Regions from separate parts of the Rhizobium sp. BK112 genome, predicted to be linked through region 4. Evidence: predicted binding sites of a transcription regulator. Region 4 holds the regulator's gene; each other region holds the start of a gene.
What was found. The regulator PhoB, encoded in region 4, activates phosphate uptake and scavenging genes when phosphate is short. The targets are predictions, from matches to a motif close to TGTCATNNANCTGTCAT.
Positions count from the first base shown of each region.

Region 1: FHT75_RS22020 (alpha-D-ribose 1-methylphosphonate 5-triphosphate diphosphatase) is a predicted target of PhoB. The motif match lies at 1,177-1,193, and genes of this name have one in related genera.
Region 2: FHT75_RS00460 (acid phosphatase) is a predicted target of PhoB. The motif match lies at 4,490-4,506, and genes of this name have one in related genera.
Region 3: FHT75_RS25185 (DUF2794 domain-containing protein) is a predicted target of PhoB. The motif match lies at 6,030-6,046, and genes of this name have one in related genera.

Region 1 is NZ_JACHYZ010000008.1:163,971-172,033, forward strand. It holds gene FHT75_RS22010 (FAD-dependent oxidoreductase) at 1-388, opposite strand, end outside; gene FHT75_RS22015 (PadR family transcriptional regulator) at 399-1,013, opposite strand; gene FHT75_RS22020 (alpha-D-ribose 1-methylphosphonate 5-triphosphate diphosphatase) at 1,251-2,420, shown strand; gene purN (phosphoribosylglycinamide formyltransferase) at 3,209-3,880, opposite strand; gene purM (phosphoribosylformylglycinamidine cyclo-ligase) at 3,877-4,950, opposite strand; gene FHT75_RS22035 (AI-2E family transporter) at 5,196-6,320, shown strand; gene hdaA (DnaA regulatory inactivator HdaA) at 6,313-7,026, shown strand; gene FHT75_RS22045 (RNA degradosome polyphosphate kinase) at 7,093-8,063, shown strand, end outside.
Region 2 is NZ_JACHYZ010000001.1:103,072-111,134, reverse strand. It holds gene urtB (urea ABC transporter permease subunit UrtB) at 1-854, opposite strand, end outside; gene urtA (urea ABC transporter substrate-binding protein) at 1,054-2,346, opposite strand; gene FHT75_RS00460 (acid phosphatase) at 2,535-4,439, opposite strand; gene FHT75_RS00455 (ATP-binding protein) at 4,619-8,005, shown strand; gene FHT75_RS00450 (DNA-binding response regulator) at 7,998-8,063, shown strand, end outside.
Region 3 is NZ_JACHYZ010000010.1:138,586-146,648, forward strand. It holds gene FHT75_RS25160 (heme ABC transporter permease) at 1-259, opposite strand, end outside; gene ccmB (heme exporter protein CcmB) at 308-967, opposite strand; gene ccmA (heme ABC exporter ATP-binding protein CcmA) at 1,020-1,667, opposite strand; gene acnA (aconitate hydratase AcnA) at 1,930-4,620, shown strand; gene FHT75_RS25180 (DUF1223 domain-containing protein) at 4,945-5,685, shown strand; gene FHT75_RS25185 (DUF2794 domain-containing protein) at 6,069-6,470, shown strand; gene FHT75_RS25190 (GNAT family N-acetyltransferase) at 6,477-7,034, opposite strand; gene FHT75_RS25195 (Bax inhibitor-1/YccA family protein) at 7,142-7,870, opposite strand; gene FHT75_RS25200 (ABC transporter permease) at 8,051-8,063, opposite strand, start outside.
Region 4 is NZ_JACHYZ010000004.1:68,281-76,343, reverse strand. It holds gene phoU (phosphate signaling complex protein PhoU) at 1-467, shown strand, start outside; gene phoB (phosphate regulon transcriptional regulator PhoB) at 615-1,298, shown strand; gene FHT75_RS12990 (GcrA family cell cycle regulator) at 1,558-2,091, opposite strand; gene FHT75_RS12985 (aspartate aminotransferase family protein) at 2,515-3,714, shown strand; gene argF (ornithine carbamoyltransferase) at 3,755-4,669, shown strand; gene FHT75_RS12975 (Hsp33 family molecular chaperone) at 4,759-5,751, shown strand; gene apaG (Co2+/Mg2+ efflux protein ApaG) at 5,907-6,299, opposite strand; gene FHT75_RS12965 (O-succinylhomoserine sulfhydrylase) at 6,565-7,749, opposite strand; SAM riboswitch at 7,792-7,870, opposite strand; gene FHT75_RS12960 (2'-deoxycytidine 5'-triphosphate deaminase) at 7,944-8,063, shown strand, end outside.

The DNA of each region.
Region 1 (8,063 bases), on a different contig from region 4:
GAAGCGTCTTCCCGAAGAAGACGTCGTCTTCAAGTCCTCTGAGTAGAACCCGCCTCAGCGTCTTTCGAATGACGTTCTTTTCACCGTCGAGAGCGTTCGGGCCTGCATCATCGATATCGAAGCTCAGGACTTCGCCCAGTTGTTCAGTGAGCATGTTGAAATAGCGTGGCGACCTGGCGCAGGTGGCGACATAGAGATCGTAGAGTTCGCCGGGGACACAGGCTTTTAGCGCGCGGCTTCCAGCCGGGCTGATGCCGACGCGATGACCACCACTGTCGGCGCTCGGCGCAAAGTCGCGCTCATATACCGCTATGCAAACCCCAGCCTGCTTAAGCAGATGTGCGAGTGCCAAACCGCCGGTCCCGGCGCCGATAATCAAAACCTTCATGGTGTTGGTCCTAGTCGAGTTTGGGGGCGATGGAGAATTTGGCGGCGATCTGTCTCAGCCACTCCTCTGTCCAGGTGATACGCTGGGCGCTGAGGTCCCCGACAATGCCACTGACCCAGGATAATTCGGCTGCGTGGATCGCTCGGAGATATTCCATCTCGAGAAGGAAGAGCCTTGGAACAGCCTGAGCTTCCTGCAAGACGTCGTCGATCCTGCGAAGTTCCGACTCGATGGCTTTTGCTCTGAGCTCAAGCTGGCTCGCCACATCATCAGGCGTAAGCAGCGGAAGAAATGACATCGCCGCGGGGAATTCCGGATATTCTCGCGTCAGGGTCGACAATATCGCCCGCATCCATTCAAGCGCGATTTCGCGGCCCTTCTCAGTTATCTCGTACACGGTTCGCTCTGGACGCTTGTCGTCCCGGACTGTTTTCCGCGGGATGATCAAGCCCTCGCGTTCGAGCCGCTGGATTGTTTGATAAAGGCTCGCCCTCTGCGTGACATTGATCACTTCGTCCTTGCCGCGCTCCTTAATGAGCCGCTGCATTCGGTAAGGATGCATTGGCTCTTCCATGAGCATTGCAAGGACGGCGAGCGCGACTGGAGAGCGTTTGATAGATGTCATAGTAATAATACTACTAGTTTATTTATAACTAGTCAATTCGAAGCTCCAGGTCGCTGGATTCGAGACTCGCGCTGTTTGAAACGATGGTCGTGAATCCGCGCGGCGAGCGCATTCAACCAATTCCAAAGCGCAAGTTTCCGCTTTAAGGTGATCGCGCTCGAAATTTCATACGACTGTCACGAAGCGGTTTTATCCGCTGCGGCTTGTCAATCATCGGATGCGGTCAGGAGAAAGCCCATGTGGCTCAGCAATTTCACCCTCGTTCTCCCAAACGAGGTGGTGAGTGAAGGTGCCGTGCGTGTTGAGGATGGCGTCATCGCTGAGATCAGGCCGGAGCCGGTCGCCGCCGCTGCCGTCGATGGCGGCGGACGGCTGCTGATGCCCGGATTCGTCGATCTGCACGGCGACATGATCGAGCGCGAGATCGCCCCGCGGCCGAACGCGACGATGCCGATCGATTTCGGCATCCACGAACTCGACAAGAAGCTTGCCGCCGCCGGTGTCACGACCGCCTTTGCCGCCGTCTCTTTTGCGACCGAGAGCGTCTACGGCCATGTCCGTTCGCTGGAGACGACCTCGGCAGTGATCGAGGGCATCAACCGTCTGCGCGATGATCTGCTGATCGACCACCGCGTCCATGCCCGCTACGAAATCACCAATGTCGGTGCAGCCCCGGCACTCGAGCGTCTGCTGAATGCCGACCAGATCGACATGGTGTCGCTGACCGACCACACGCCGGGCCAGGGCCAATACAACAATCTGCAGAGCTACATCCTCAGCATTTCCGAGCGCCGCGCCATCTCAGAGGACATGGCGGCGGAGATCGTCGCCAAGCGCATCGCCATGCGCAACAATCCTGACATCGAGGCCAAGCTGAAGGAGATTGTCGCGCTGTCGCTGAAGCACAAGCTGTCGCTTGCCTCGCATGACGATGACAGCGTCGAAAAGGTCGCCGAAATGCATGATCTCGGCGTGACCATCAGCGAGTTTCCGGTCACGGCGCCTGCGGCGGAAGAGGCGCGCCGCCGTGGCCTCTGGACGCTGATGGGCGCGCCGAACGCGCTGCGCGGCCAGTCGATGTCGGGCAATCTCAGCGCCCTCGATGCCGCAAGGGCCGGCCTGCTCAGCGTCATCGCCGCCGATTATCATCCGGCCGCCTTCGTGCCCGGCATCTTCAAGCTTGCCGACATGGTGGAAGGCGGCCTGCCGGCAGCCGTTGCCATGGCGACCGGCAATGCGGCCCGTTCGGCCGGTCTGTCGGATCGTGGCGAGATCGCCCTTGGTCAGCGCGCCGATCTCGTCGTGGTCGAACCGGGCGATATCAACCGCATCCGCGCCACTTTCCGCGCCGGCCGCTTCGTCTACAGCGACGGCACGCTGCATCCGCTGCGGGCTTTGGCGGCTTAGCTGCACGTCTGAGCGTCGAAATAATCCCTCCACCACAGAATGACGAGATCCCGGCTAAGCTGGCTTTCTCGTCGACGGTACCCCGACTATCACATAACTCCGGAACAAGACGCCAACGATGCGGAGTCAAGATGTCATCTGAGCCGAGATTGCTGCACAAGGAGTGGGGGCTGCTGCCGTTCGTTTTAAGTGGAATCGCGACAATATGTGTAATTGTTGTGTCAATTTACTACGATAACCAATATGGTATCCCGAACGTCTATATAGGTGGCAAATATATACAATGCAAAAAATCGGCTGCTTCCTTATTGAATGCGATTATATTTGTATATAAGTATCCATGATTTGTTCTGATATTTATTTCTTTGATTTCTGTTGTTTTTTGTTATATATACGACAGGGGAATATTTGTTTTTGTTGTAATATATTTTGTAATATTCAACTATCCATTTGCTACGATATTGAGCGGATCCAAGATTGTTTTAAGTCAAGCTTCGGTAGAGACGCTGTGTGAGAGGGGAGGTTACGGCTCGGTCGCGATTCACCTTCCTCTATTGTTTTTGTCCTCTTACGTAATCATTGGAAATATTGTTCTGGTGGCCAAGCGATGGCTCAGAAGGAGAATCAAGAATACCTGATACCACAGGATGGAATCAGTTGGCTGACCTCTGTGATTATTTTGGGGTCATAGCGGCGGGCGCTGCTCAATTCTTTCCGAAAGCTCCGGTGTTCAGATCAGTAGGGAAGACCTGATAAAGTTACCGGCTTTCAGAAAATAGCGCAGCAATCTAAGCGCGGTCGCCGATCAGCGAAATCAGCTGTGCCTTGGGTGCGGCGGTCGAGGCCTCCGCGCCGACGGCCTTGCCGCCTTCCATCGTCACCCGGCCTTCGGCAAACAGCCGCAGCGCCTGCGGATAGATTTGATGTTCGATGGTGAGCACACGCGCGGCAAGGCTTTCGGCTGTGTCGCCCGAGAGAACCGGTACGGCCGCCTGGCCGATCACCGGCCCTTCATCCATGCCCTCGGTGACGAAATGCACCGTGCAGCCCGCGATCCGCATCCCGGCGTCGATCGCCCGCTGATGCGTATGCAGGCCGGGAAACAGCGGCAGCAGGGAAGGGTGGATGTTGAGCATCCGGCCTTCGTAACGCTGGATGAAAGTTGCCGTCAGTAGCCGCATGTAGCCTGCCAGGCACAGAATGTCGGGCGAAAGCTCGTCGAGCGCCGAAAAGATCGCCGCCTCATGCGCGTCCTTGCTGGCGTAGTCCTTGCGGGGGAAAGCGAAGGTGGCGATGCCTTCGGCATCAGCCTTGGCAAGCCCGCCGGCATCCGCCTTGTCGGAGATCACCCCGACGATCTCGGCCGGATAGTCGGCGGCCTTCGCCGCCGCAACCAACGCCATCATGTTGGAGCCGCTGCCTGATATGAAGACGACGACGCGTTTGCGCGGTGCGCTCATATCGCAAGCGTGCCCTTGTAGACCGTGCCGGCAGCGCCTTCGTCGCGGGCGATCATGCGGCCGAGCGTGATCACAGTCTCGCCCTCGGCTTCGAGGGCGGCCGAAACGGCCGCGACGTTCTCGACGGCAACGACGGCGATCATGCCGACGCCGCAATTGAAGGTGCGCAGCATTTCCCTGGATTCGACGCCGCCCGTCTTGGCGAGCCACGAAAACACCGCTGGAACCTTGACGGCATCAAGATCGATCTCGGCGGCTAGGTGTTTCGGCAAGACGCGCGGAATGTTTTCCGGGAAACCGCCGCCGGTGATGTGCGCCAGCGCCTTGATGGCGCCGGTCTCGCGGATCGCCTTCAGAAGCGGCTTCACATAGATGCGGGTCGGCTCGAGCAGCGCTTCGCCGAGCAGCCTGCCTTCGGCAAAAGGTGCGGCGGCGCTCCAGTCGAGGCCGGACAGTTCCACGATCTTGCGTACCAGCGAAAAGCCGTTGGAATGGACGCCGGAGGAGGCGAGGCCGAGGATCACGTCACCCTCGGCGATATCGCCCGAGGGCAGCAGCTTGCCGCGTTCGGCAGCACCCACGGCAAAACCGGCGAGATCGTAGTCGCCGGAGGAATACATGCCGGGCATCTCGGCGGTCTCGCCGCCGATCAGCGCGCAGCCGGCCTCGCGGCAGCCGGCGGCAATGCCGCCGACGATGGCTGCGCCCTGGTCGGGGTCGAGCTTGCCGGTCGCGAAATAATCGAGGAAGAACAGCGGCTCGGCGCCCTGCACCACGAGATCGTTGACGCACATGGCGACGAGGTCGATGCCGACGGTGTCGTGATAGTCGGCATCGATGGCGATCTTCAGCTTGGTGCCGACGCCGTCATTGGCGGCGACCAGAACCGGATCGCTGAAGCCCGCCGCCTTGAGGTCGAAGAGCCCGCCGAAGCCGCCGATCTCGCCATCGGCGCCGGGACGGCGCGTCGAACGCACTGCCGGCTTGATCTTCTCGACGAGGAGGTTGCCGGCATCGATATCGACGCCTGCATCGCTATATGTCAGGCCGTTTTTCCCAGACTGGCTCATGCTGGTCTCCGATGGCTATTTCAGGCGGCAAACGTGCCGCGTCATCTGCCGGTCGCAATTGCATGACAGGGGCGTTTATGCAAGCGTTGCATGGCAAAAGCCCCCAATTTCCCGCGTCTCCCTCCACCCTTTCCGGGATTTGACGCGACAGGGTTGACCATCTTTGCGCCTGCATCCTATGTGCTGAATGGCCGCTTCGGATCGGATGCGGCGTTTGGCGGCGGCGAGCAATCAACGGGGAAGCGATGCCACAGCATGTCAGCGGCAACAGTCTCAAGCGTCAGATCTTCTTCTGGCTGGCAGTGCTCGTCTTCTTCATCGTCTTTCTCTATGTCTTCAGCTCGATCCTGCTGCCTTTCATCGCCGGCATGGCGATCGCCTATTTCCTCGATCCGGTGGCCGACCGGCTTGAACGCCTGGGCCTGAGCCGCATGATGGCGACCATCGGCATTCTGGTCGCCTTCGTCATCGTCTTCGCCTTAGCGCTGATGATCCTCATTCCGGTGCTCATCAGCCAGTTCAACGATTTTGCCGAGCGTCTGCCGGGTTATATCGGTCAGTTGCAGCAGTTCATCACGCAGGCGCAGAATTCGCTGCTGCCGGACTGGGTCGAGAACCAGATGGGCGCGATCAAGGACAATCTCTCCGGCATCCTGTCGGAGGGTATGGGGTTCCTCACCGGGCTCTTCGCGCAGATCTGGAATTCCGGCAAGGCGATCGTCGACGTCATATCGCTGCTCGTCGTCACCCCCGTCGTCGCCTTCTATATCCTGCTCGACTGGGACCGCATGGTCGCCAAGGTCGATCAGTGGATCCCGCGCGATTATGTCGGCGATGTCCGCCAGATCGCCAAGGAGATCGACCAGGCGATCGCGGGCTTCATCCGCGGCCAGGGCTCGCTCTGCCTTATCCTCGGCATCTATTATGCCGTCGGCCTTTCTCTCGTCGGGTTGAATTTCGGCCTGCTGATCGGCCTCTTCGCCGGCATGATCAGTTTCATTCCCTATGTCGGCTCGATGGTTGGCCTCGTCCTCGCCATCGGCGTGGCGCTCGTGCAGTTCTGGCCGGATTATCCGTGGATCGGGCTGGTGCTCGTCGTCTTCTTCAGTGGTCAGTTCCTGGAAGGCAACATTCTGCAGCCGAAGCTCGTCGGTTCCAGCGTCGGCCTGCATCCGGTCTGGCTGATGTTTGCGCTTTTTGCCTTCGGCGCGCTCTTCGGTTTCGTCGGTCTTTTGGTCGCCGTGCCGGCCGCCGCAGCCGTCGGCGTCCTTGTTCGCTTCGCGCTTTCACGCTACCTTCAGAGCGATCTTTATTTTGGCGGGTCATCAAGCGGCCGCGCCAGGAAGACGAAATCAGTTCCCAATGAATGACGTCAAGAACGCTGATCCGAAGCGCAAGGCCGGAGAGCAGTTGCCGCTGGTCTTTTCGCACGATGCCGCAAGCGGGCGCGACGACCTCCTGATCTCGGAGCGTCTCGCCGCCGCCGTTTCGATCGTCGATGCCTGGCCCGCATGGCCATCGCCGGTCGTCGTGCTCGCCGGCCCGGTCGGCTCGGGTAAATCGCATCTTGCCCGCATCTGGCGGGACTTGAGCGGCGCCGTCGACATCCATCCCGAGCTCGGCTCGGATGCCGCCGTTGCCGCCGCCGCCGGCCCGGTGCTGTTCGAGGACGCCGATCGCCTCGGCTTCGATGACAACGCGCTATTCCACGTCATCAACAGCGTGCGCGAAAACGGCACCAGCCTGTTGATCACCAGCCGTCTCTGGCCGATGTCATGGCCGGTTTCGCTGCCCGATCTGCGCTCACGCCTGAAAGCGGCAACCGTCGTCGAGATCGGCGAACCCGATGAGGCGCTGTTGTCGCAGGTGATCGTCAAGCTCTTCGCCGACCGGCAGCTTTATATAGATGACAAACTCGTGCTCTATATCGTCAACCGGATGGAGCGGTCGCTGAACGCGGCCCAGACGATCGTCGAAAGGCTCGACCGGCTGGCCCTGTCGCGGGGTACGAAAATCACCCGGTCTCTTGCGGCCGAAGTATTGAATGAATTGGGAAATTCAGAACCGGCCGATTGACTGTCACAGTTCCGTCGTCAAACTGATATAATTGCCTTTGGCGATTGAGAACGGGGTAAGCGGACAATGGATAGTGCAGTCGCAGAACATCAAGAACTCGCTCCCGAGATCAACGACAACACTCCCCCGCTGGAAGAGCTGCTCAAGAGCCCCGAGCGCTTCATCAACCGAGAATTCTCCTGGCTGCAGTTCAACCGCCGTGTCCTCGAAGAAACGCTGAATACCGAGCATCCGCTGCTCGAGCGCGTCCGCTTCTTGTCGATCTCAGCCGCCAACCTCGATGAATTCTTCATGGTGCGTGTCGCCGGCCTCGAGGGCCAGGTGCGCCAGAACATCGCCATCCGCAGCCCCGACGGCAAGACGCCGGCCGAGCAGCTCGACTCGATCCTGCAGGAGATCGACCATCTGCAGATGGAGCAGCAGGCCTCGCTCGCCGTCCTGCAGCAATATCTCGCCAAGGAAGACATCCTGATCGTGCGCCCCGGCGCCTTGAGCGATGCCGACCGCCAGTGGCTGGCCGCCGAATTCGAACAGGCGATCTTCCCGGTCCTGACGCCGCTGTCGATCGATCCGGCCCATCCGTTCCCCTTCATTCCGAATCTCGGCTTCTCGATCGGCCTGCAGCTCGTCAGCAAGAACGGCCGCGAGCCGATGACGGCGCTGCTGCGCCTGCCGGTGGCGCTCGACCGCTTCGTTCGTCTGCCGGATGATGGAAACACGATCCGCTACATCACGCTGGAAGATGTCGCCAACATCTTCATCCATCGGCTCTACCCGGGTTACGAGGTGCAGGGTTCCGGTACGTTCCGCGTCATCCGCGACAGCGATATCGAAGTCGAGGAAGAGGCCGAGGATCTCGTCCGCTTTTTCGAAACGGCGCTGAAGCGCCGCCGCCGCGGTAAGGTCATCCGCATCGAGACCGACTCGGAAATGCCGGCCTCGCTGCGCCAGTTCGTCGTTCAGGCCCTCAATATCCCGGACAATCGCGTCGCCGTTCTGCCGGGTCTTTTGGCGTTGAACACCCTGTCCGAGATCAC
Region 2 (8,063 bases), on a different contig from region 4:
CCGATCATCACCATTTCGCCATGCGCCATGTTGATGACGCCCATGACCCCGAAAGTGATGGCAAGGCCGATTGCCGCTAGCAGCAGCACCGAGCCGAGCGACAGACCGTACCAGACGTTCTGGACGATATCCCAGAGCACCAAGCTGCGGTTGATCGAGCTGATATGCGCCTGGATGACGGGCTTCAGATCTTCGGGCGCCGTTGTCAACGCCGTGGTCAGAATGGTCAGGGCGTCGCGACCGCCGCGGGCTGCGACCGTATCGATCGCCTCCTTCTTCTCGGCGGCGCTGACATCGCCCTTCAGCACCATCACGGCACGGGCCGCTTCCATGGTGCTCTTGATCTCGGCGTCCTTCTCATCCGCCAGCGCGGAATTAAGCAGATCAAGGTTGGCGGGATCGGCATCCTTCAGCAGGCCTTGAGCCGCAGCAAGGCGAGCGCCGCGATCGGGGCTCAGCAGCGTCAACTGGCTCATGATGGTGCCGATCAGGGTACGAACGGAATTGTTGATCCGGACTTTGGACATCATGTCGGGATCGAGATCGGCGACAGCCTCGCCGGTGATCGGATCGGAAAAGGTCGGCTCGTCTTCGGTGCCGCCTTGGACGAGAACTGGACCGCCCTCCTCGGAATTGACATAGAGCAGGCCGTCGCTCAACTGCTGCAATATCTGGCTGACATGCGCATCCTTCGAGGCGACGAGCGCCTTGATGGCGGCTTCGCGCTCCGGAAACCCGCCGGTGCCGAGCGCATCGACGAGGGCATGGATATCGTCCTGAGCCTTCAGGCCGGCCGTCAGCCCCGAGAGGGTCAGGCAAAGGGTCAAAAGAAAAATCTTGATGGCGCGATACATCGGCTTTCCCGCCTAACCGGAGCATAGTGTGAAATGCTCTATCTCAGTGTTCTCACGCAATTCCGGACACAGAACCGCTGTGCACCTTTGTTGGAATTGCTCCAGCGTTGCCTTCTCGGCAGCGACCGCCGGGGACGGAGCTTCCGCCCGGATTTGCAATCCGGACGGAAGTCTTCAGGCTCGTGTCAGGTCAGCTCGCTCAGGAGCCCTTGCCGCCGCACTTGCCGGTCGCGACATTGAAGTTGCCGCAGGACATAGGCTTGCGCCAATCGGAGATCAGGTCCTTGGAGTCGGGCAGGTAGTCCGACCATTCGTCGCCGACGACGGCAGGCGTCTGTTGGACGATTTCGAACTGGCCGTCGGCCTGGATTTCACCGATCAGCACCGGCTTGGTGATGTGGTGGTTCGGCATGACGGTGGCATAGCCGCCGGAGAGGTTCGGAACGGTGACGCCGATGATGTTGTCGAGAACGGCATCGGTATTGGTGGTGCCGGCAGCCTGGACAGCTTTGACCCAGGCGTTGAAGCCGATATAGGCGGCTTCCATCGGGTCATTCGTCACGCGCTTGTCGTTCTTGGTGAACGCATGCCATTCCTTGATGAACTTCTTGTTGGCCGGGCTTTCGACCGACTCGAAGTAGTTCCAGGCGGCGAGATGGCCAACGAGCGGCTTGGTGTCGAGACCGGCAAGCTCTTCTTCACCGACCGAGAAGGCGACGACGGGAATATCGGTTGCCTTGATGCCCTGGTTGCCGAGTTCCTTGTAGAAGGGAACGTTGGCGTCGCCGTTGATGGTGGAGACGACGGCAGTCTTCTTGCCGGCCGAGCCGAATTCCTTGATCTTGGCGACTTCAGTCTGCCAGTCGGAGAAACCGAACGGCGTGTAGTTGACGAGAATGTCTTCCTTCGGAATGCCCTTGGCTTCGAGATAGGCTTCGAGGATCTTGTTGGTCGTGCGGGGATAAACGTAGTCGGTGCCTTCGAGCACGAAGCGCTTCACGCCTTCGGTGTTCATCAGGTAGTCGACGGCCGGGATCGCCTGCTGGTTCGGAGCCGCACCGGTGTAGAAGATGTTGCGCGAGGATTCTTCGCCTTCATACTGCACCGGGTAGAAGAGCAGCGAGTTCAGCTCTTCGAAGACCGGCAGCACGGATTTGCGCGAAGACGAAGTCCAGCAACCGAAGACGGCAGCGACCTTGTCCTTTTCGATCAGTTCGCGTGCCTTTTCGGCAAACAGCGGCCAGTCGGAAGCCGGATCGACGACGACGGCCTCGAGCTTCTTGCCGAGAAGGCCGCCCTTCTTGTTCTGCTCGTCGATGAGCATCAGCATGGCATCTTTCAGCGTCGTTTCGGAAATCGCCATGGTGCCGGAGAGCGAATGCAATACGCCGACCTTGATCGTGTCGTCGGCGGCAATCGCCCCGCTGAAAGCGGCCGATGCCGCCATGACGGCGCCGAGCGCAGCACCGGTGATAGTGGTTTTGAGATTCATCAGGTTGAGCCCCTCTTCTTGTTCCGCAACAGGCCGGAAACGGAGATTAACTGTTGCTTAAGGGACTATCGGGTGCTGCAGCGCAAAAACACATACGCAAAATGACGTAGGTGCGGGGGTCAAACAGACAGGCCGGGGCAGGAAGGGCATCCCACAGCAGCGACGCCCTGTCCGCTCGATACCGGAAATTATCCGTCGATCGTCAAGGTAACCGTTGTCGGACTGTAGGAGAGGCTCGCCTTGTGGCCGGAGACCGTGAGCTTGCCGAAGGTGCCGGTCACGGCATTCGCCTTCAAGATCTCGATCTTCGTTCCCGGCGTCGGGGCATAGCCATCGGCAAGCGTCACGTCGAGATCGCCGGCCAGCACCGCCTTGCCTGCGACGACCAGCGCGCCTGCGCCGTTAGCGCCGAGCGTCGGCTTCGCTGTCGCATTGGCGAGCTGCTGATAATCGCCGCTCACGGTCAACGGCTTATCGGCCGCCAGAACGAGCGAACCGCCATTGACCGTCAGCCCGCCGGTACCGAAGGCCGAGGATGAGCCGGCCACCAGCACGCCATCTTCCAGCACGGTGCCGCCGGCATAGCTGTTGGTGCCCGAAAGCCCGAGAATGCCGCTGCCGCGCTTCACCAGCTTGCCCTTGCCGCCGATACCGTTCCGCCAGGTATCGATCGCATTGAAACCGCCCTTTGCCGCGTCCATCGTCACGGTGACATCCTGCTCGAACGCGCCATAGCCATCGGCGGCGGCAAACAGGTTGAGACGGCCGTAGCCTTCCGCGTCGTCGATGAGCGGATAGCCGGATGCAATCGCCGTTGTGCCAAGCACGTCACGGCGTTGCGCGCCGTCCAGATAGGGCAGACGCGTTTCGAGAAGCGCTTCGGCGCCCTGCGGCACGCGAGCCGGCTGATCGGTCGCATGGATCGTCGGCAGGCCGTAGGTCAGGCGCTTCAGTACGTAAGCGCGGTTGGCGTCATGATCGGCGAAACGGTCTGCCGCGAGCGGCGCTGCATGCGCGGCGACTTCGAGCGCACCCGCATCCGCAACGCCTGATTTGGCGATGAGCCATGCCTGCGCTTGGGCATACGCATCGCTCTTCAGCGCTGAGATGTCGGCCTTGTTCAGATTGTAGACGACCGTGGCGGTGCCGAGCATGCGGCCGCCCATCACGTCGAGAGGAGAATGCATGCCGGCAAGGATGCGGTCTTCACCCAGTTCGCTGGCGCGCGTGATCATTTCCTGAAAGCGCTGCGGCACGAGATAGGCCATGGCCAGTGCATCCCGCCAGGCTTCCGCCGTATGCCCGCTCGGGAAACCGCCGTCTTCGACCGGCTTGACGCTTTTGGCGGGCTCCAGCGTCGGGACGACCGACACGTCCCGACTCCAGCGATACGGACGGCCATATTTGAAATAGCGCTTGGCAGGCTCCGTCGAACCGTCGCCGCTTGCGGCGTTGATGAAGTCGATCGCAAGGCCCATGTCCGGGTTGGCATCGGTCTTGTTTTCCGCGTCCGGCTTGCTGCCGGCGCCGCGATTGTTGCCCTTATCGTCGTATTTGACCGTCGTCGCATCAGCCGCCACCTCGGTGATCGTGGTGGTCTGCTTCGAGCCGGCCTTCCAGGCATCCGTCAGCGGACCGAGACCATCGACGATGCTGGCATTCTTGCCGCGCCGATCGTCGAGATAGGCGGCCAACGCCTGATCGGCCGTCCGCGCCCGCGTCGCATTGACGACATAGGCGATGTTGGCGTCATGGACGGCCTGGTTGACGATATGGCCGTCGGTCTTGCTGGCGGGAATACCGTCCCAATCCGTCTTGGCGACTGCCGGACAATTGTCCTTGGCCGGGGCTTCGACACCCGCATCGACGAAAGGCGTGCGCGGGGTCCAGATTTCGAGGAAGCCGGAGAGGAGGTGAACGGCGGCATTGGTGTCCGCCGTCGAGAAGCAGGCGTCACCACGTTTGTTGGTGTTTCCAGCCTCCGCATAAGGAACTTTCGCCGCCGTGGCCTGCTCGGCGCTGGCAAGCGATGGCACGATGGAAAGAAGGCAGACAAGGGCGGTGCTCAGGCGGCAAAGGCTTAAAACAGACATGGTGATACCCGAAATGGTTGAACGAACGCCGGGAGAGTTAGAGCGCTTATGTGACAGATCAATTGCAAAAATATTGCCATTCTGTGAACCAGCCGGCACCCGCCTCTTGCCTTTCCCGCCCATCCCGCCAAAACTGCCGGAGAGACGATGAGCCCCAACCGGAATGCCGAAAGGAAGACATGGCAGCGCGCCAACGCATCATTCCGGTAAGACGCGAATATAATCGCTGGGTCGCCAACCAGACGCTGGAAGATTACGCGCTGCGCTTCACCGCCAAAAGCGCCCGCCATTTCTCCTCGCAGCGCATCTCGCAGACGGCGATCGGCGCGATTTCCTTTCTGGCGCTTGAGGCGATCGGCGGTGCGATCACCCTCTCCTACGGCACCACCAACGCCTTTTATGCCATTATCGTCGCCAGCATCGCCATGTTGGCGATCGGCTTGCCGATCAGCCGCTACGCCATCCGCCACGGCGTCGACATCGATCTCCTGACGCGCGGCGCGGGCTTCGGCTATATCGGCTCGACCATCACCTCGCTGATCTATGCGAGCTTCACCTTCATGCTGTTTGCGATCGAGGCATCGATCATGTCCGGGGCGCTGGAGCTTACCCTCGGCATCCCGCTCTGGATCGGCTACATCATCAGCGCCGTCATGGTGATCCCGCTCGTGACGCACGGCGTGCGGTTGATCAGCAAGTTCCAGCTGATGACCCAGCCCTTCTGGATCGTGCTGAATATCCTGCCTTTCATCTTCATCGCCTTTTTGGACTGGGAAAAATTCGATCTCTGGCGCGCCTTCGCCGGCATTCGCCACGCCTCAGGCCCGCCGGGCACCATCGCCGAATTCGATCTGGTCGAGTTCGGCGCGGCCTCCGCCGTCATCCTGGCGCTGATGTCGCAGATCGGTGAACAGGCCGACTTCCTGCGCTTCCTGCCGCCGGACCCGCAGCGCAAGTGGCGCCATCGCCTGGCGGTCTTTCTGGCCGGCCCCGGCTGGGTCATCATCGGCGCGCCGAAGCTGCTTGCCGGCTCCTTCCTGGTCGTGCTCACCTTCACCTCGGGCGTCCCCCTCGACCGCGCCGCCGACCCGGCGCAAATGTATCTGACCGCCTTCGGCTACATGGTCCCCTGGCACAATGCGGCGCTGCTGTTGATGGCCGCCTTCGTCGTCATCTCGCAGCTGAAGATCAACGTGATGAACGCCTATGCCGGCTCGCTCGCCTGGTCGAATTTCTTCTCGCGGCTGACCCACAGCCACCCCGGCCGTGTCATCTGGCTGGTCTTCAACGTCGCCATCGCCCTGCTTTTGATGGAACTCGGCATCTACCGGCTGCTGGAGGAGACGCTCGGCATCTTCTCGATCATCGCCATGGCCTGGCTGTGCACGATCTCCGCCGATCTGTTCATCAACAAGCCGCTGGGGCTGGCTCCCCCCGGCATCGAGTTCAAGCGCGCCCACCTCTACGACATCAATCCCGTCGGTCTCGGCGCCATGACGCTGTCGGCAACGGTATCGCTGATTGCCCATTTCGGCGCCTTCGGCGAGATCGCCGCCTCGCTCGCTCCCTATATCACCCTGGTCATCGCGTTGATCGCGTCGCCCGTCATCGCCTGGGCGACCAAAGGCAAATTCTATCTCGCCCGCAAGCCGCGCCAGAGCTGGAAGAACCTGACGAACATCACCTGCTCGGTCTGCGAACACCCGTTCGAGCCGGAGGACATGGCCTGGTGCCCGGCCTATGCCGCACCGATCTGCTCGCTCTGCTGCTCACTCGACAGCCGCTGCCACGACATGTGCAAGCCGGCCGCCCGTTTCAACGCGCAGGTCGGCACCGTCGCCAAGGCGCTGCTGCCGGATACCATTGTCGGAAAGCTGACGACGCGCCTCGGCCGTTACGGCATCGCCGTCGTGCTGGCATTGACCGCGATCGGCGCGATCCTGGCGATGATCGCCCATCAGGTCGCCGCCGCCTCACCCGAGACGGCCGAGGTCGTCAACCGGACGATCCTCATCGTCTTCTTCGTTTTCTCGGTGATCTCAGGCGTCGTCTGCTGGTTCTATGTGCTCGCCCATGACAGCCGCGTCGTCGCCGAGGAGGAATCCTCGCGCCAGAACACGCTGCTGCTCAAGGAAATTGCCGCCCACAAGAAGACCGACGCCGCCCTGCAGAATGCCAAGGAGACGGCCGAGGCCGCCAACCGCGCCAAGAGCCGCTATGTCGTCGGGCTCAGCCATGAATTGCGCACGCCGCTGAACGCCGTGCTCGGCTATGCCCAGATTCTCGAGCGCGACGAGACCATCCCGGCGCCGCGCCAATCCTCGATCAAGGTCATCCGCCGCAGCGCCGAACACCTTTCCGGGTTGATCGACGGCCTGCTCGATATCTCCAAGATCGAGGCCGGCCGCCTGCAGGTCTATTCCAACGAGATCAACATCCAGGATTTCCTCGACCAGATCGTCGATATGTTCCGCCCGCAAGCGCAGGCAAAAGGGCTCGCCTTCATCCACGAGCGCTCAGCCGCTCTGCCGCAATTCGTCCGCACCGACGAAAAGCGCCTGCGCCAGATCCTCGTCAACCTGCTCTCCAATGCCATCAAATTCACCGACGAAGGCAGCGTCACCTTCGATGTCGGCTATCGCAGCCAGGTCGCGACCTTCACCGTCGCCGATACCGGCCGCGGCATTACAGAGAAAGACCTGCCCCGCATTTACGAACCCTTCCAGCGCGGCGAGGCCGAAAGCGTGCGGCCGATGCCGGGGCTCGGCCTGGGACTCACCATCACCCGGCTTCTGACCAACACGCTCGGCGGCGAGATTTCGGTTTCGAGCGTGAAGGACGAAGGCTCGACCTTCCGCGTGCGGCTGATGCTGTCTGCCGTCATGCGCGTTGCGGCCGCGGCACCGCAGGAAAAGCGGATCGCCGGCTACGACGGCCTGCGGCGCACGCTCGTCGTCGTCGACGACAACGAAGACCATCGCGAGATGATGCGCGAAATCCTGGCGCCTCTCGATTTCATCGTGCTGACGGCGGCAGGCGGCGGCGAATGCCTGACGCTGATCGAGGGCATCATACCGGATCTTTTCCTCGTCGACATCCTGATGCCCGGGATGAATGGCTGGCAGCTCGTCTCGCGTCTGCGCGAGGCCGGTCAGACGGCGCCAGTGCTGATGCTTTCGGCCAATATCGGCGACGCGGCCGCTCTGATCGACAGTGACGACAGCCACAACGACGCGATCGGCAAGCCGGTCGACATCCGCCAACTGCGCGACAAGCTCGCCCTGCATCTTGGGCTGAAATGGATCTATGCCGACGCCGCGCCTGCCATTCCTGTCAAGATCGAAGCGCCGATGCTGAGCCCAGGTGCCGCCCATGTGCAGGAATTGCTGCGGCTTGGCGAAATCGGCTATATCAGAGGCATCGAAGCCAAGCTTTCGGATCTTGCCAAGGTGGAGGCAAATCAGCCATTCACCGAGCAGCTTCGCGTCTATGTCGCCGCCTTCGATCTCGCCGGCTTCATGACCTTCCTGCACGACTTCGACGAAAAGGTGGAATCCATTGGCTGAGCCGGCCCTGCCCCGCGACATAGTTCTGCTCGTCGACGACTCAGCCGAAGCGCTCGGC
Region 3 (8,063 bases), on a different contig from region 4:
GCGTGCCGATCGCCGAGACGCTCATGATCGTATAGCACATCATCGAAAGCCAGGCCGAGGGCACATGTACATACATGATGCGGACGGTCTCGCCCTGCTGGTAGTCGCCTTCGGTGGCGAAGCTCAGATAGAGGCCGACGATAAAACAGAGGGCGGTGATGCCGGCCAGCCATGGAATGGCGAGCGCCGCCAGCGCCAGAAACCGCGTCGGGTTGGCGAGATCGCTGAATTTGCTGATGGCAAGGCTCGTTTCGCTCATGTCCGCTTCCATACCTTGATCCGGCTTTTCCCGCAATCGAATGGCCCATCAATCCGCTGTGTTTCGCAGCGCCAGGGCGGCGGCGGCCGGACCGATGACGGCGAAGAAGAGCGTCAGCGCAATCAGGATGAGGAAGGGCGGCAGGAACGGGGCGGGATCCTCGACCGCGGCATAGGCGGCGCTGACGCCGAAGATCAGCACCGGAATGGTCAGCGGCAGCACGAGGATCGAGACCAGCAGGCCGCCGCGGGGCAGCGCCACGGCGACGGCGGCGCCGACGGCGCCGATGAAGGTGATGGCGGGCGATCCGACGAGCAGCGTCAGCATGGTAGCAGCAATCGCAGTCTCGTCCATATTCATGAACAGGCCGAGCAGCGGCGAGGCGATGACGAGCGGCAGGCTGGTGGCCGTCCAGTGGGCGACGCATTTGACCAGCACGGTGAGGACAAGCGGCGTTTCCTGCATCAGCATCAGGTCGAGCGATCCGTCATCGCGCTCGGCCTGAAACAGGCGGTCGAGGCCGAGCAGGGCGGCAAGCAGTGCGCCGATCCAGACGATGGCGGGACCGATGCGCGACAGCAGCTTGAGATCGGGACCGACGCCGAAAGGGATGACGGCGACGATGGTCAGGAAGAACAGCACGCCGATCAGCGCACCGCCGCCGGCGCGGATGGAAAGTTTCAGGTCGCGAAGGAAGAGGGCGGTCATGCGCGGCGGCTTTCTGCATGTGCGATGGATGAGGCACCCACGTCGAGAAACATCACCCCCATACCCCCGCATCCACGCCGGCAAAGCCCGTCATCTTCAATTCCCGCGCATTCTCCACCCCCAGCGGCTGATGTGTTGCCGCCAGCACGATGCCGCCCTTGGTCAGATGTGCGGCAATCAATTCGGCAAACAGCCGGTCAGCGCTGGCATCGAGCGCCGCTGTGGGTTCGTCGAGGATCCAGATGGGGCGGTGGGCGACGAGCAGCTTGGCGAAGGCCATCCGGCGCTGCTGGCCGGCGGAGAGATAACCGAAGGGAAGATGGGTGATTCCCGAAAGGCCGACGGCGTCGGCGGCGTCCTCGACGGAGAGGCCGGCAGCACCGCCTGGATTGCCGAGAAAGGCGCGCCAGAAGTCGAGGTTTTCTGCAACCGTAAGTTCATTCTTCATTGCGTTTCGATGACCAAGGTAGTGACTGACCTCGCCCGGATGGCGGTCTTCCCCGCCCTTTTCGTCGCGGAAGATGACAGTGCCTTTTTCCGGTCTCAGGAGGCCGGCGGCGACGCGCAGCAATGTGGATTTTCCCGATCCATTTCTTCCCGTGAGGACAAGCGCCTCGCCGGCCGCCAAGTGAAAGGAAATGTTTACGAAAATCAGATCCTCACCGCGCCTTGCAGCCAGATTTTCGGCGGTGAAATGCATGCGTCGGCTCTTTCTTGGTTTCGGCTTGCGGCGGGGTCAAAAAATGTCCGATTTTGACTGTTTTCGGGTATGGCAAGTTTTTAGGAAATTATCTATAAGACCTGCAACCACGCCAGCGGTCGGCGTGAATTTCATCCTTGCGCCGAACTTGGAGCGTCTGTTCCACGTGCGGACAGCGGAAATGGCCGTACCCGCATCCTGATGTGCATTAAGTGCATAGGCGTTCGCACGACTGTGTTGGCTATCAGAAACGGGGTCTCTCGTGTCTAAATCTCTTGACAGTTTCAATTGTCGTTCCACGCTTTCCGTGAACGGGAAGGACTATGTCTATTACAGCCTGCCCAAGGCTGAGGCAAACGGTCTGGCCGGCGTGTCGAAGCTTCCCTATTCGATGAAGGTGCTGCTCGAAAACCTGCTGCGCTTCGAAGACGGCCAGTCGGTCACCAAGCAGCACATCCTGGCCGTCGCCGAATGGCTGAACAACAAGGGTGCGGTCGAAAACGAAATCGCCTATCGCCCGGCGCGCGTGCTGATGCAGGACTTCACCGGCGTTCCCGCCGTCGTCGATCTTGCCGCGATGCGCGACGCGATGGTGTCGCTCGGCGGCGATCCCGAGAAGATCAACCCGCTCGTTCCCGTCGATCTCGTCATCGACCACTCCGTCATCGTCGACGAATTCGGAACGCCTCAGGCTTTCGCCCGTAACGTCGAGCTGGAATACCAGCGCAACGGCGAGCGCTACCGCTTCCTGAAGTGGGGCCAGCAGGCCTTCAAGAACTTCCGCGTCGTGCCTCCCGGCACCGGTATCTGTCATCAGGTCAATCTCGAATATCTCGGTCAGACCGTCTGGACCAAGGAAGAGGACGGCGAGACGATCGCCTATCCCGATACTTGCGTCGGCACCGACAGCCACACGACGATGATCAACGGTCTCGGTGTTCTCGGCTGGGGTGTGGGCGGTATCGAAGCGGAAGCGGCGATGCTCGGCCAGCCGGTCTCGATGCTGCTGCCTGAGGTCATCGGCTTCAAGCTGACCGGCAAGCTCAAGGAAGGCGTCACCGCGACCGACCTCGTTCTCACCGTCGTGCAGATGCTGCGCAAGAAGGGCGTCGTTTCGAAGTTCGTCGAATTCTTCGGCCCGGGCATGGACAACATGCCGCTCGCCGACCGTGCGACGATCGGCAATATGGGCCCGGAATACGGCGCCACCTGCGGCTTCTTCCCGGTCGACGGCGAGACGATCAACTATCTCAACATGTCCGGCCGCACCAAGGACCGTATCGCGCTCGTCGAAGCCTATTCGAAGGCGCAGGGCATGTGGCGCGAGGGCGACGGCTCCGAACTCGTCTTCACCGACACGCTGGAACTCGATCTCGGCGACGTCGTGCCGTCGATGGCCGGCCCGAAGCGTCCGGAAGGCCGCATTTCGCTGGAGAACATCGCTTCCGGTTTCGCCGGCTCGATGGACACGGACTACAAGAAGCCCGGTCAGCTTTCGAACCGCTATGCCGTCGAAGGCACGGATTTCGATCTCGGCCATGGCGACGTGGCGATCGCTGCCATCACCTCCTGCACCAACACCTCCAATCCGTCGGTCCTGATCGCTGCCGGCCTGCTTGCCCGCAACGCTGTTGCCAAGGGCCTGAAGACGAAGCCGTGGGTGAAGACCTCGCTGGCACCGGGAAGCCAGGTCGTCGGCGAATATCTCGCCAAGTCGGGCCTGCAGGCCGACCTCGACAAGCTCGGCTTCAACCTCGTCGGCTTCGGCTGCACCACCTGCATCGGCAATTCCGGTCCGCTGCCGGCGCCGATCTCGAAGACGATCAACGACAAGGGCCTCATCGTTTCCGGCGTTCTCTCCGGCAACCGCAACTTCGAAGGCCGTATCTCGCCCGACGTACAGGCGAACTATCTGGCCTCTCCGCCGCTCGTCGTCGCTTATGCGCTGGCCGGTACGGTGCAGAAGGATCTGACCAAGGAGCCGATCGGCGAGGACCAGAACGGTAATCCCGTTTACCTGAAGGACATCTGGCCGACCTCGAAGGAGGTCCAGGAGTTCATCCTGAAATACGTGACGCGCGAACTCTACGAAAGCAAATATGCCGACGTCTTCAAGGGCGACGTCAACTGGCAAGCCGTCCAGGTTCCGCCGGGCCAGACCTATGCCTGGGACGACAATTCGACCTATGTCCAGAACCCGCCTTACTTCGTCGGCATGGGCAAGAAGGGCACCGGCGTTTCCGACATCAAGGGCGCCCGCGTGCTTGGCCTGTTCGGCGACAAGATCACCACCGACCACATCTCGCCGGCCGGTTCGATCAAGGCGGCATCGCCGGCAGGCGCCTATCTGCTCGGTCACGACGTCGCCGTTGCCGACTTCAATCAGTACGGCACGCGCCGCGGCAACCATGAAGTGATGATGCGCGGCACCTTTGCCAATATCCGCATCCGCAACCACATGCTCGGCCCGAACGGCAAGGAAGGCGGTTACACCATCCACTATCCGTCGAAGGACGAAACCTCGATCTACGACGCGGCGATGCAGTACAAGCAGGAAGGCGTGCCGCTGGTCATCTTCGCCGGTGTCGAATATGGCAACGGCTCTTCGCGCGACTGGGCTGCCAAGGGCACCAACCTGCTCGGCGTCAAGGCGGTGATCGCCCAGTCCTTCGAGCGCATCCATCGTTCGAACCTGGTCGGCATGGGTATCATTCCCTTCGTCTTCGAAGAGGGCACGACCTGGCAGAGCCTCGGCCTCAAGGGTGATGAACTCGTCACCATCGAAGGTCTGGAAAAGATCAAGCCGCGCGAGAAGAAGATCGCCAAGATCACTTATGGCGACGGCACCGTGAAGGAGGTTCCGCTGCTGTCGCGCGTCGATACGCTCGACGAAGTGATCTACCTCAACAATGGCGGCATCCTGCAGACGGTTCTGCGCGATCTCGCTGCCTGATTTTCAGAGCATGATGCCGAAAAGTGTGAGCGGTTTTCGGACGACATCATGCTCTTCTTCTTTGATATAGATCCGGATTCAGATTCATCCGGATTTAGGAGACTTGATTGATAATGGCCGCCGGAGAGCAGTTTCCGGCGGCTTTTCTGTGTGGCGACAGTATTCGGACGGGCTCACGATGATTTGTTTTCCGCAAGTTCCGGTGGAGCTCCGTCTCACCCGTTCGTGACTTTTCGTTTGGACCCGGAAGGATTATTCGTACGTTCATATGTCAGGGCCTGCGGTTCCAACACGCTGTCGGCGCTGAAAAAGAGGTGCAGGTGAATGTCCCCCCGTTTTTTGATTCCGCTGATCGCTGGCGTTGTTCTGTCAGGCCCGCTGCAGGCCGAAGACGGCACGCCGAAAGGTGTCGTTGAACTCTTCACGGCGCAGGGCTGCTCCTCCTGTCCTCCGGCTGATGCGGCTTTCCGCACGCTGGTGAATCAGGGCGATGTCATCGCGCTCGCCTATCATGTCGATTACTGGAATTATCTCGGCTGGGCCGATACGCTGAGCTCCAAGGAAAACACCGAACGGCAATATGGCTATGCCAGAACGATGGGCCGCAGCAACGTCTACACGCCGCAGGCGATCGTCAACGGACGCGGCCATCTGGCCGGCGCCGATCTCAACGGCATCAACAGCAAGATCGACACCTACAGCAGCGAAGGCAACGGGCTGACCGTTCCGATCAACGCCGCGATGCGCGGCGACGAGCTGGAGATCAAGATCGGTGCGGGACAGGGCAAGGCCAATGTCGTGATGGTCTATTTCGACAAGGAAAAGACCATCGACGTCGAAAAGGGCGAGAACAGCGGCCGGAAGCTTTCCTACCTGCACAGCGTCACCAATGTCGAAACCATCGGCATGTGGGACGGCAAGGCAACCAGTCTGACGCTGCCGGCCAGCGTGTTGCAGCGGCCGCAGCTCGAGGGCTGCGCGATCCTGCTGCAATCGGCGACCGCAGACGGCGATCCGGCTGCGATCCTCGGCGCGACCGTTGTCATGGCTGGCAAAAATATCTGAGATTTCATCCGGTAGTGGATGAAGTGCTGGGGCGGCCCGGCCGAGCGTATTCGGGGCTGGGGTTAAGGTCGATACGCTCCGCCGGGCCCTTTGGCGCGCTGGCGCCAAACTGGAATTCATAAATCTCCTGCAAATGAGGCGCTGTTTTGACTGAAATGCGGCGCTGCGGAGAAAGCGTGAGCCTATCCAGGACATCATGCTTTCCGAATTCGGACCCAACTTTTAGAAGGCATGATGCGCAGATTCAAAGTGCTGCAGCGTCTTTGCGCGAGAGACGCGCGGCGCTGTGGTGCGGCCGAATGTGACGGCTGGCGCTCTTGCAATTTGCGGCGGCTCGGGCAAACTGTCACTCTCCTGTCACATGCGGAGGCCTTGGGAGACTGATGACAGATCAGCCGGATTTGCGACACGGCGAAAGCCGCTCCGTCGACAATAGTTCCTCAGTCGTCGTCGATCTCAGGGAATACAAGCAAAGCAAGGACCCGCTTCCGGTGACCTTCCACCGGCGCGAACTGGACGCGATCCTCTGGATCTACGGCCGCATGGTCGGTGACGGTGAATGGCGCGACTACGCCATTGATCACCTGAAGGACAGGGCGGTCTTTTCCGTCTTCAAGCGTTCCGGCGAAATGCCGCTCTTCCGCATCGAGAAAAACCCGAAGCTCGCCGCCAAGCAGGGCGCCTATTCCGTCATCAACGTCCACGGCACGATCCTGAAGCGCGGTCACGAGCTGAACCAGGTGCTGAAGGTGTTCGACAAGGCCCTGAAGCTGGTCGACAAATAAGCCGCATCAACCGGTAAACAGCGTGCCGGGATAGGCGGACGGATCCGGATCGGTCGTCATCCCCTCGCCGAGGCCACGCTGCATCAACATCGTATCCAGCCAGCGGCCGTGCTTGTAGCCGGTGCCCCGCATCAGACCGACCTCCTCGAAGCCGGCCTTCCTGTGAAGCGCGATCGAGGCGGGGCTGGCGCCGCCGATGACGGCCGTCATCTGCCGAAAGCCGAGGCCGGTGCAGCGCTCGATCAGCTCGGCAAGCAACGCCTTGCCGATGCCCCGGCCGCGGGCCTCAGGCACGAGATAGATCGAGTCCTCGACCATCCAGCGATAGGCCGAACGCGTGCGAAAGGCGGAAGCATAGGCGTAGCCGAGCAGGGTTCCGTCCGTGCCGATGGCCGCGATGTAGGGATATTGCTGGCTGATGATCGTCGAAAAGCGCAGCGCCATCTCGGCCTCGGAAGGCGGCACGATCTCGTAGCTCGCGACGCCGTTGAGGACGGATTCGCGATAGATATCGGCAATGGCGGGGATATCGGCTTGGGAGGCATCGCGCAGGCGGAATGACATTCGGCGGCATCCATCGGGAAAAGTAAGGTTTCCTAAGACCACTCCGCGAAAGCCTGCGCAACAAAAAAGGCGGCCGAAGCCGCCTTTTCGAACTCAGTCTGCCCTGCTTATTTACGGTTGCCCATGAACTGCAGCAGGAACATGAAGAGGTTGATGAAGTCGAGATAGAGCGTCAGCGCACCCATGATCGCCTTGCGGCCGGCCACGGCAACGTCATCGGCTTCCAGGTACAGTTCCTTGATCCGCTGCGTATCGTAGGCGGTGAGGCCTGCGAAGATCAGAACACCGAGAACGGAGATCGCGAACTGCACAGCCGACGAAGCCAGGAAGATGTTAACCAGCGAAGCGATGATTAGGCCGAACAGACCCATGATCAGGAACGAGCCCATCGCCGACAGGTCACGCTTCGTCGTGTAGCCGTAAAGCGACAGCGCGCCGAAGGAGGCGGCGGTGACGAAGAAGGTCTGAACGACGCTCTGGCCGGTGTAGATCAGGAAGATCGACGAGAGCGACAGGCCGACGAGCGCGGCGTAGACTGCAAAGGTCGTCTGGGCGGCGGCCACCGTCATGGTATGAATCCGGAAGCTCAGGAAGAACACCAGAGCCAGCGGCGCCAGAATGACCACCCACTTCAGCGGGCTCACATAGATCGCCTGACCGAAAGCGGTCAGCTCGCCATTGGCGAAGGCGAATTGGAACGACAGATATGCGGCCACACCGGTGATCGCCAGACCCAGCGCCATCAGGTTGTAGACCTTGAGCATATAAGCGCGCAGGCCTTGATCAATCATCTCGCCGGTCTGAGCGCGGCTTTGATAGTTACGAAGATCAGCCATAGTTTCCTCTTACAAGCTCCGATGGAAATACGGTGTCGGGGTTTTCGACCCGGGCGCCGCTGCGGAGCTCCAGCATGCCTGCGGATAATATGAGGCTTTCGCCCATTGCAAACAAGAGGCTTGCAAAGGCTCGGCCGGTTAAATCGCCGTAAGGTGAAGGGTTTGAGTGCCGCTGCCCGGTCAAAGCTCGCGC
Region 4 (8,063 bases):
GCGAAATCATGGGCTCGATCCGCATCGCCGCCGATCTCGAACGCGTCGGCGACCTCGGCAAGAACACCGCCAAACGCGTCATCGCCGTCCAAAGCACCGGCGTTCCCCGCAAGCTCGCCCGCGGCCTCGAGCATCTCTCCGAACTGGCGCTCGTCCAGCTCAAGGAAGTGCTCGATGTCTACACCAATCGCTCCGCCGACAAGGCGAACGCGATCCGCGAACGCGACAACGAGATCGACGCGATGTACACCTCGCTGTTTCGCGAGCTCCTGACCTACATGATGGAAGATCCGCGCAACATCACCAGCTGCACGCATCTTCTCTTCTGCGCCAAGAACATCGAGCGCATCGGCGACCACGCCACCAACATCGCCGAGACGATCTTTTACATGGCGACAGGTGCGCAGCCGGAAGGCGATCGTCCGAAAGACGACAGCGCCAACACCGTCGGCGCGGTAACCGAATAACCGCCCGGGCCGGACGGCCGGGCTAGAAGCTTGCGTGCGCGCCCATCCGGGGCGCGCAAAGAGGTCGCAGCCAATTCTGAATTTGCGCAGGATGCATTGCTTGAACCATCCCCGGTTCAAGGATCATGCGCGAGGAGACCGACACGCATGATCCCGAGAGTTGCAGTTGTTGAAGACGAGGAAGCCCTGAGCGTGCTTCTTCGCTACAATCTCGAAGCGGAAGGCTTCGAGGTCGATACCATCCTTCGTGGCGACGAAGCCGAAATGCGGCTTCAGGAGCGCACGCCCGATCTGCTCATCCTCGATTGGATGCTGCCTGGCGTCTCCGGCATCGAACTCTGCCGGCGCCTGCGCATGCGGCCGGAAACCGAGCGCCTGCCGATCATCATGCTGACGGCGCGCGGCGAAGAGAGCGAACGCGTCCGCGGGCTTTCGACGGGTGCCGACGATTATGTCGTCAAGCCCTTCTCGACCCCCGAGCTCGTCGCCCGCGTCAAGGCGATGCTGCGCCGCGCCCGTCCCGAGGTGCTGTCGACGGTGCTGAAATGCGGCGATATCGAGCTCGACCGTGAAACCCACCGGGTCCATCGCAAGACCCGCGAAGTCCGCCTCGGCCCCACCGAATTCCGCCTGCTGGAATTCCTGATGTCGTCGCCGGGCCGGGTCTTCTCCCGCTCGCAGCTTCTCGACGGCGTCTGGGGCCACGATATCTATGTCGACGAACGCACCGTCGACGTCCATGTCGGCCGCCTGCGCAAGGCGCTGAATTTCTCCAACATGCAGGACGTCATCCGCACCGTCCGCGGTGCCGGTTATTCGATGGAAGCCTGAGGGCCTCCATTCTGATTGCTGACAACGTCGCTCGAGCTAGCGTCTGCCCCTCACCCTAACCCTCTCCCCGTAAAACGGGGCGAGGGCACGTGCCCTGCGAGAGGTCAGCGGGGAACGGAGAGGTCGGGCATATCCCCTTCGCCCCGCAAGCGGAGAGAAGGTGCCGGCAGGCGGATGAGGGGCAGCCATCCGCGCGAACCAATAACTACAAAAAAACGGGCCAGTCGGCCCGTTTCTCATGTGCGGCGATGTTACCCGCTCAGCTGGCCCGCGCTGCTGCCCGGCGGCGTTCGTTGACCGGCTGGTAGGCAAGCTTCTGGTGATAGCTGCAATAGGGCGAATTGTCGGGGGATTCGCAGCCGCAGAAGTGGAAGTCATCCTTCAGCGGATCGCCGACCGGCCACTTGCAGGTGCGTTCGGTCAGTTCCGTCAGGCCGAGGCGTCGGGAAATCGGAACGACCACGTTGCCTCTCGGCACGTATTCCATTTCCTCGATCGTTTCGATCTCGATCTCTTCCTTCAGCATCGTCGCGCCCTGCTGGCGGGTAACGGTGCGAGTGGCGACCCGTGAGGCGTAGTTCGGCGCGCGCGGCGCAGAAGTATTGCGTTTCGGCGTTCGGGCGGCATTGGCGGTACCGCCGGCCTTGGCACGGCCGGGGAGGCTCAGCCGATGCACCTTGCCGATGACCGCGTTTCTGCTGACGCCACCAAGTTGTGCCGCGATCTGGCTGGCGCTCAGTCCTTCGGCCCAGAGCTTCTTGAGTTTCTCGACCCGCTCGTCTGTCCAGTTCATGCCCTGTCTCCACCTTTTGCGTTGGTGATGGCAGAATCCCTCACCGTTGTCCCGGAAGGCTCCGAAACAAGAAACGCTTGATCAATTTTGGTGACTAGTTCCGCCGCATGCAGTCTAGTAATTGAACTTTAACCTAGTGTGAGGCTGACTCCGTGACAAGAGTCGCATGAATCCGGATGAATCGAATTTCAAGTTTTCCCCAACTTGCTGCCCCGGCGTGGCATTTCTGCAATAATGCCTGTTGAGGACGGATAATGCTGCTGTACAAGCTTGCTGCATGCGCTAAGGGCGCAGTTTTGTTGACATTGCAGCGCGAAAAGGAAATAGTGCCAGTCGCCGCCGCAAGGCGGCATTTTTGATTTTTCGGGCCTGGTTTTCTTAGCCGGAGTCCGGAGCTTGATAACATCGATGGGAGATCGCGCTATGGCTGAAGCCGCGCCGCTTTATGACACCTATTCTCGTGCCCCGTTGCGGTTCGAGCGAGGCGAGGGCGTGTGGCTGATCACCGAAAGCGGCGAGCGATATCTCGATTTCGGCGCCGGCGTCGCCGTCACTTCGGTCGGCCACAGCAATCCGCATGTGGTCGGCGCGCTGAAGGAGCAGGCCGACAAGGTCTGGCATCTCTCCAACATCTATGAGATCCCCGGCCAGGAGCGTCTGGCCAAACGGCTGACCGACGCCACCTTTGCCGACAAGGTGTTCTTCACCAATTCGGGCGCCGAGGCGCTCGAATGCGCGATCAAGACGGCGCGCCGTTATCAGTATTCCAAGGGTCATCCCGAGCGCTTCCATATCATCACCTTCGAGGGCGCCTTTCACGGCCGGACGCTGGCGACGATCGCCGCCGGCGGCCAGGAGAAATATCTTGAGGGCTTCGGCCCCAAGGCGCCCGGTTTCGATCAGGTGGCTTTCGGCGACATCGAAGCGGTGCGCGCCGCGATCACCGATGCCACCGCCGGAATTCTCATCGAGCCGGTGCAGGGCGAGGGCGGCGTGCGTCCGGCCACCCCCGAATTCATGAAGGCGCTTCGCCAGATCTGCGACGAAAATGGCCTGCTGCTGATCCTCGACGAGGTCCAGACCGGCGTCGGGCGCACCGGCAGGCTCTTCGCCCATGAATGGTCGGGCGTCACCCCCGACATCATGGCGGTCGCCAAGGGCATCGGCGGCGGTTTCCCGCTCGGCGCCTGCCTTGCCACTGCAGAGGCTGCCTCCGGCATGAAGGCCGGCACGCACGGCTCGACCTATGGCGGCAATCCGCTCGCCATGGCCGTCGGCAGCGCCGTGCTCGACATCATTCTCGCCGATGGCTTCCTCCAGCAGGTGCGCGACGTCGCACTTGTCTTCCGCCAGGGCCTGGCTTCGCTGAAGGACCGTTATCCCGATGTGATCGAGGATATCAGAGGCGAGGGGCTGTTGCTCGGCGTCAAGGCGGCCATTCCCTCGGCCGAACTGCTGCAGGCGATCCGCGCCGCCCATCTGCTCGGCGTGCCCGCCGGCGACAATGTCATCCGCCTTCTTCCGCCCCTCGTGGTCACCGCCGAGGAAGCCCGCGAGGGCCTTGCCCGCATCGAGCGCGCTGCCGAGAGCATTCGCGCCTCCAAGGTCAAGAAGACGGCTTGAAGGGATTGCCGCCTGCGGGCGCAGCACAGGTAAGAAGACTATGGCTCCTAAACATTTCCTCGATCTTTCGGCGGTCACGTCAGCCGATCTCAGAACCATCATGAACGATGCGCTCGCCCGCAAGCAGGCCTTCAAGGCCGGCACGGGCGACAAGCCGCTCGCCGGCAAGATGCTGGCGATGATCTTCGAGAAGCCGTCGACGCGCACCCGCGTCTCCTTCGATGTCGGCATGCGCCAGCTCGGCGGCGAAACGCTGTTCCTGTCAGGCACCGAGATGCAGCTCGGCCGCGCCGAGACGATCGGCGACACCGCCAAGGTGCTATCGCGTTATGTCGATGCGATCATGATCCGCACCACCGAGCATTCCAGGCTGCTGGAGCTTGCCGAGCACGCGACTGTGCCCGTGATCAATGCGCTGACGGATGACACCCATCCCTGCCAGATCATGGCCGATATCATGACCTTCGAAGAGCATCGCGGCCCGATCAAGGGCAAGACCATCGCCTGGACCGGCGACGGCAACAATGTGCTGCATTCGCTGGTCGAAGGGGCTGCGCGCTTCGGCTATCGCATGAACATGGCCGTGCCCCTTGGCTCGGAGCCCAAGGATCACTATCTGAACTGGGCCCGCAATGAGGGCGCCGAAATCATGCTCTGCCATGATGCCGACCGTGCGGTCGCCGGCGTCGATTGCGTGGTGACCGATACCTGGGTCTCCATGAATCAGGAACATCGGGCCCGGGGTCACAATGTCTTCCAGCCTTATCAGGTCAACGCGGCTTTGATGGCGAAGGCCGGCAATGATGCATTGTTCATGCATTGCCTGCCTGCTCATCGTGGTGAGGAAGTGACGGACGAAGTGATCGACGGTCCGCAATCCGTAGTCTTCGATGAGGCGGAAAACCGCCTTCATGCGCAGAAGTCGATTCTTGCTTGGTGCCTGGGCGCGATCTGAACCATAATCTGGTGTCGCGAGTCACACACTCGCGACCGCGCGAGCGAAGGCCACGCTGGGCAGTCGCTTGAAAACTAGGAGTGAAAGCCATGGCAGAAGCTGCAGCCGCCCTCGGCCAGTTTGATTTCGCCGGCGATGACCATGTCGTCCCTTTTCAGGTGGAGGGTCTGGATGTGCGCGGCCGCGCCGTCCAGCTCGGCCCGATGCTCGATGCGATCCTCGAGCGCCATCATTACCCCGCTCCCGTCGCCCGGCTGCTTGCCGAAGTCGTCGTGCTGACGGTGCTGCTCGGAACCTCGCTGAAATTCGACGGCAAGTTCACGGTGCAGACCAAGGGCGATGGCCCGGTCGATCTTCTCGTCGCCGATTTCTCGACGCCGGAAAATGTCCGCGCCTATGCCCGTTTCGATCAGGCGCTGCTCAACAGGGCGATTGAAGCAGGCGAAACCGAGCCGGAGCAATTGCTCGGCAAGGGCGTGCTCGCCTTCACCATCGACCAGGGCAAGTTCGGCCAGCCCTATCAGGGCATCGTCGCGCTCGACGGCACCTCGCTGGAGGAGATCGCCGGCGTCTATTTCCGCCAGTCGGAACAGATCCCGACGCGCGTGCGCCTGGCCGCGGCCGAACTCTTCGATCGTGACGAGGCGGGCAAGCCGCGCCATCGCTGGCGGGCAGGCGGCCTTGTCGCCCAGTTCCTGCCGGAGGCGCCGGAGCGCATGCGCCAGCCGGATCTCCACGGCGGCGACGGCGACACCGTCAACCGCCTGCATGGCGAGGACGATGCCTGGGTCGAAGCCCGTTCGCTGGTCGAGACCATCGACGCCGACGAACTGACGGATCCGCTGGTCGGGACCGAACGGCTGCTGTTCCGCCTGTTCCATGAGCGTGGCGTGCGCGTCTACGAACCGCGCGCCGTCTTCGACCGCTGCAGCTGCTCGCGGGAGAAGATCAAGGGCGTGCTGAAGGGCTTTTCGGCCGAGGAGATCGAAGCCAGCCAGGAAAACGGCGAGATCGCCGTGACCTGCGAATTCTGCTCGACCACCTACCGCTTCGAGCCGGCCGAGCTTCAGCCAGCTGAATAGTAGAGTGTTTGCCAAGGCTGTCCCGCTTGCGCGGATAGCTGCCCCTCACCCTAACCTTACCGGGGTCGAACCACTCGTCTCGACCCCTGTTGGTGCCGGCAGGCGGATGAGGGGCAGGCCTCGGCAATCTCCCAAGGGCGGGACATCGTTACACGTCAGTTAAGCACCCGCAGCAGTCCCGGTGAATCCAGCGAGAAGGCGGGGATCTCGACATCGAACATCTCACCTTCGTCCGTTTCCATCTGGTAATGGCCGAACATCAGCCCTGAGGGGGTGTCGAGCGGGCAGCCGGAGGAATATTCGTAGGTGTCGCCGGGGCTGAGCCGTGGCTGTTCGCCGACGACGCCCGGGCCCGTCACCTCGTCCACCAGTCCGTTCTGGTCGGTGATATTCCAGTAACGGTTGACTAGGCGAACGGCTATGCCGGAATTGTTGCTGATGACAATCCGGTAACCCCAAACATAGCGGTCGTCTTCCGGATCGGATTGCTCCTCCAGATAGAATGGTTCGACCACAACTTCGATCTCTCTTGTGAGGGCGCGATACATGCCTTGCACCTTAGTCAAGATATGTTACCCGTATCTTATAAGAGGCCCTGTCCGTCAAGAAACGGAACGTTGATCGTCACTGAAACTATGATGATCGAAGGGTTTTCGATCGTTAAGCCTAATTGTCAGTGTTAATTCCAGATCGGAACGCCGGCACGACCGTAGTTGTTCCCCCGGCCGAACCGTGGTGAGGTCCGGCGAGCCGAACCCCAGTGAGATCAGGCGAGCCGAACCCCGAGTGAGGTCCGGCTCCCATTGTCGTCGATCAGGCCGAAACCTTGGCAAGCGCCCGCGCGAAATCCTCGATCAGATCGTCGGTATCCTCGATGCCGGCCGAAAGCCGCACCGTGCCCGGAGAAATGCCGAGTTCGGCGCGCGCCTCCTCCGTCAGGTTCTTGTGCGTCGTCGTTGCCGGATGGGTGATCAGGCTCTTGCTGTCGCCGAGATTGTTGGAGATCTTGACGATCTCCAACGCGTTCTGCAGGGCAAAGGCCGCTTCCTTGCCGCCCTTGAGCTCGAAGGCGACCAGCGTCGAGCCGCCGGTCATCTGCTTGGCGATGATATCGGCCTGCGGATGGTCCTTGCGGCCGGGATAGATCACCTTGGCGATCTTGCCCTGCTCGGCGAGGAAATCGGCGATCTTTGCCGCATTCTGCGTCTGCTGGCGCACGCGCAGCGGCAGCGTCTCGATGCCCTTCAGCAGCGTCCAGGCATTGAACGGCGACATGGCCGGGCCGGTATGGCGGAAATAGTCGTGCAGGTTCTCGTCGATCCATTCCTTGTCGGCAAGTACGACGCCGCCGAGGCAGCGGCCCTGGCCGTCAATATGCTTGGTGGCGGAATAGACGACGATATGGGCGCCGAGTTCCAACGGCTTCTGGAACAGCGGCGTGGCGAAGACATTGTCGACGACGACCTTGGCGCCGATCTGGTTGGCGAGCTTGGCGACGCCTGCGATATCGATCACTTCGAGCGTCGGGTTGGTCGGGCTTTCCAGGAAGAACACCTTGGTCTTCGCAGTGATCGCCTTTTCCCAGTTGGCCAGATCCCGGCCGTCGATCAGCGTGCAGTCGATGCCGTATTTCGGCGCCAGCGTCTCGACCACCCAGCGGCAGGAGCCGAACAGGGCGCGCGCGGCGACGATATGATCGCCTGATTTCAGCTGGCAGAGGATCGCCGCGGTGACGGCCGCCATGCCGGAAGCGGTGGCGCGGGCATCCTCCGCGCCTTCGAGCATGCACATGCGCTTTTCGAACATGTCGTTGGTGGGGCTGCCGTAGCGGGCGTAGATGAAGCCCTCCGTCTCGCCCTTGAAGCGGGCTTCGGCCGCTTCCGAGGTCTCATAGACGAAACCCTGCGTGAGATAGATTGCCTCGGACGTTTCGCCATATTGCGAACGCAGCGTGCCGCCGTGAACGAGTTGGGTTGCGGGGCGCCAGGACTTGCTCATGCCATCACCTTCACATAACAAAAAAACCGGTCGCAAAAGCAGACCGGTTTCAACCCGGTCTTTTTAGCCACTTGTTTAACGTGGCTGCAAGCCGACCGGCCAAATCACCACGGGATAATTCTGCAATACTGCTGTTAGCTGCTTGCGTCAATTCCCCGAGTTTGGTTTTGTCGGCGGCAAATGATGGATGAGGCATGATGGCTCGTGAAACGGGAATTCTGGCGGATCGCGCGATCTCCGCGCTGTTCGAAACGGAGCGTCTGATCTCCGAACGGGAGCTGGACCGTGACCAGATCCAGCCGGCAAGTCTCGAC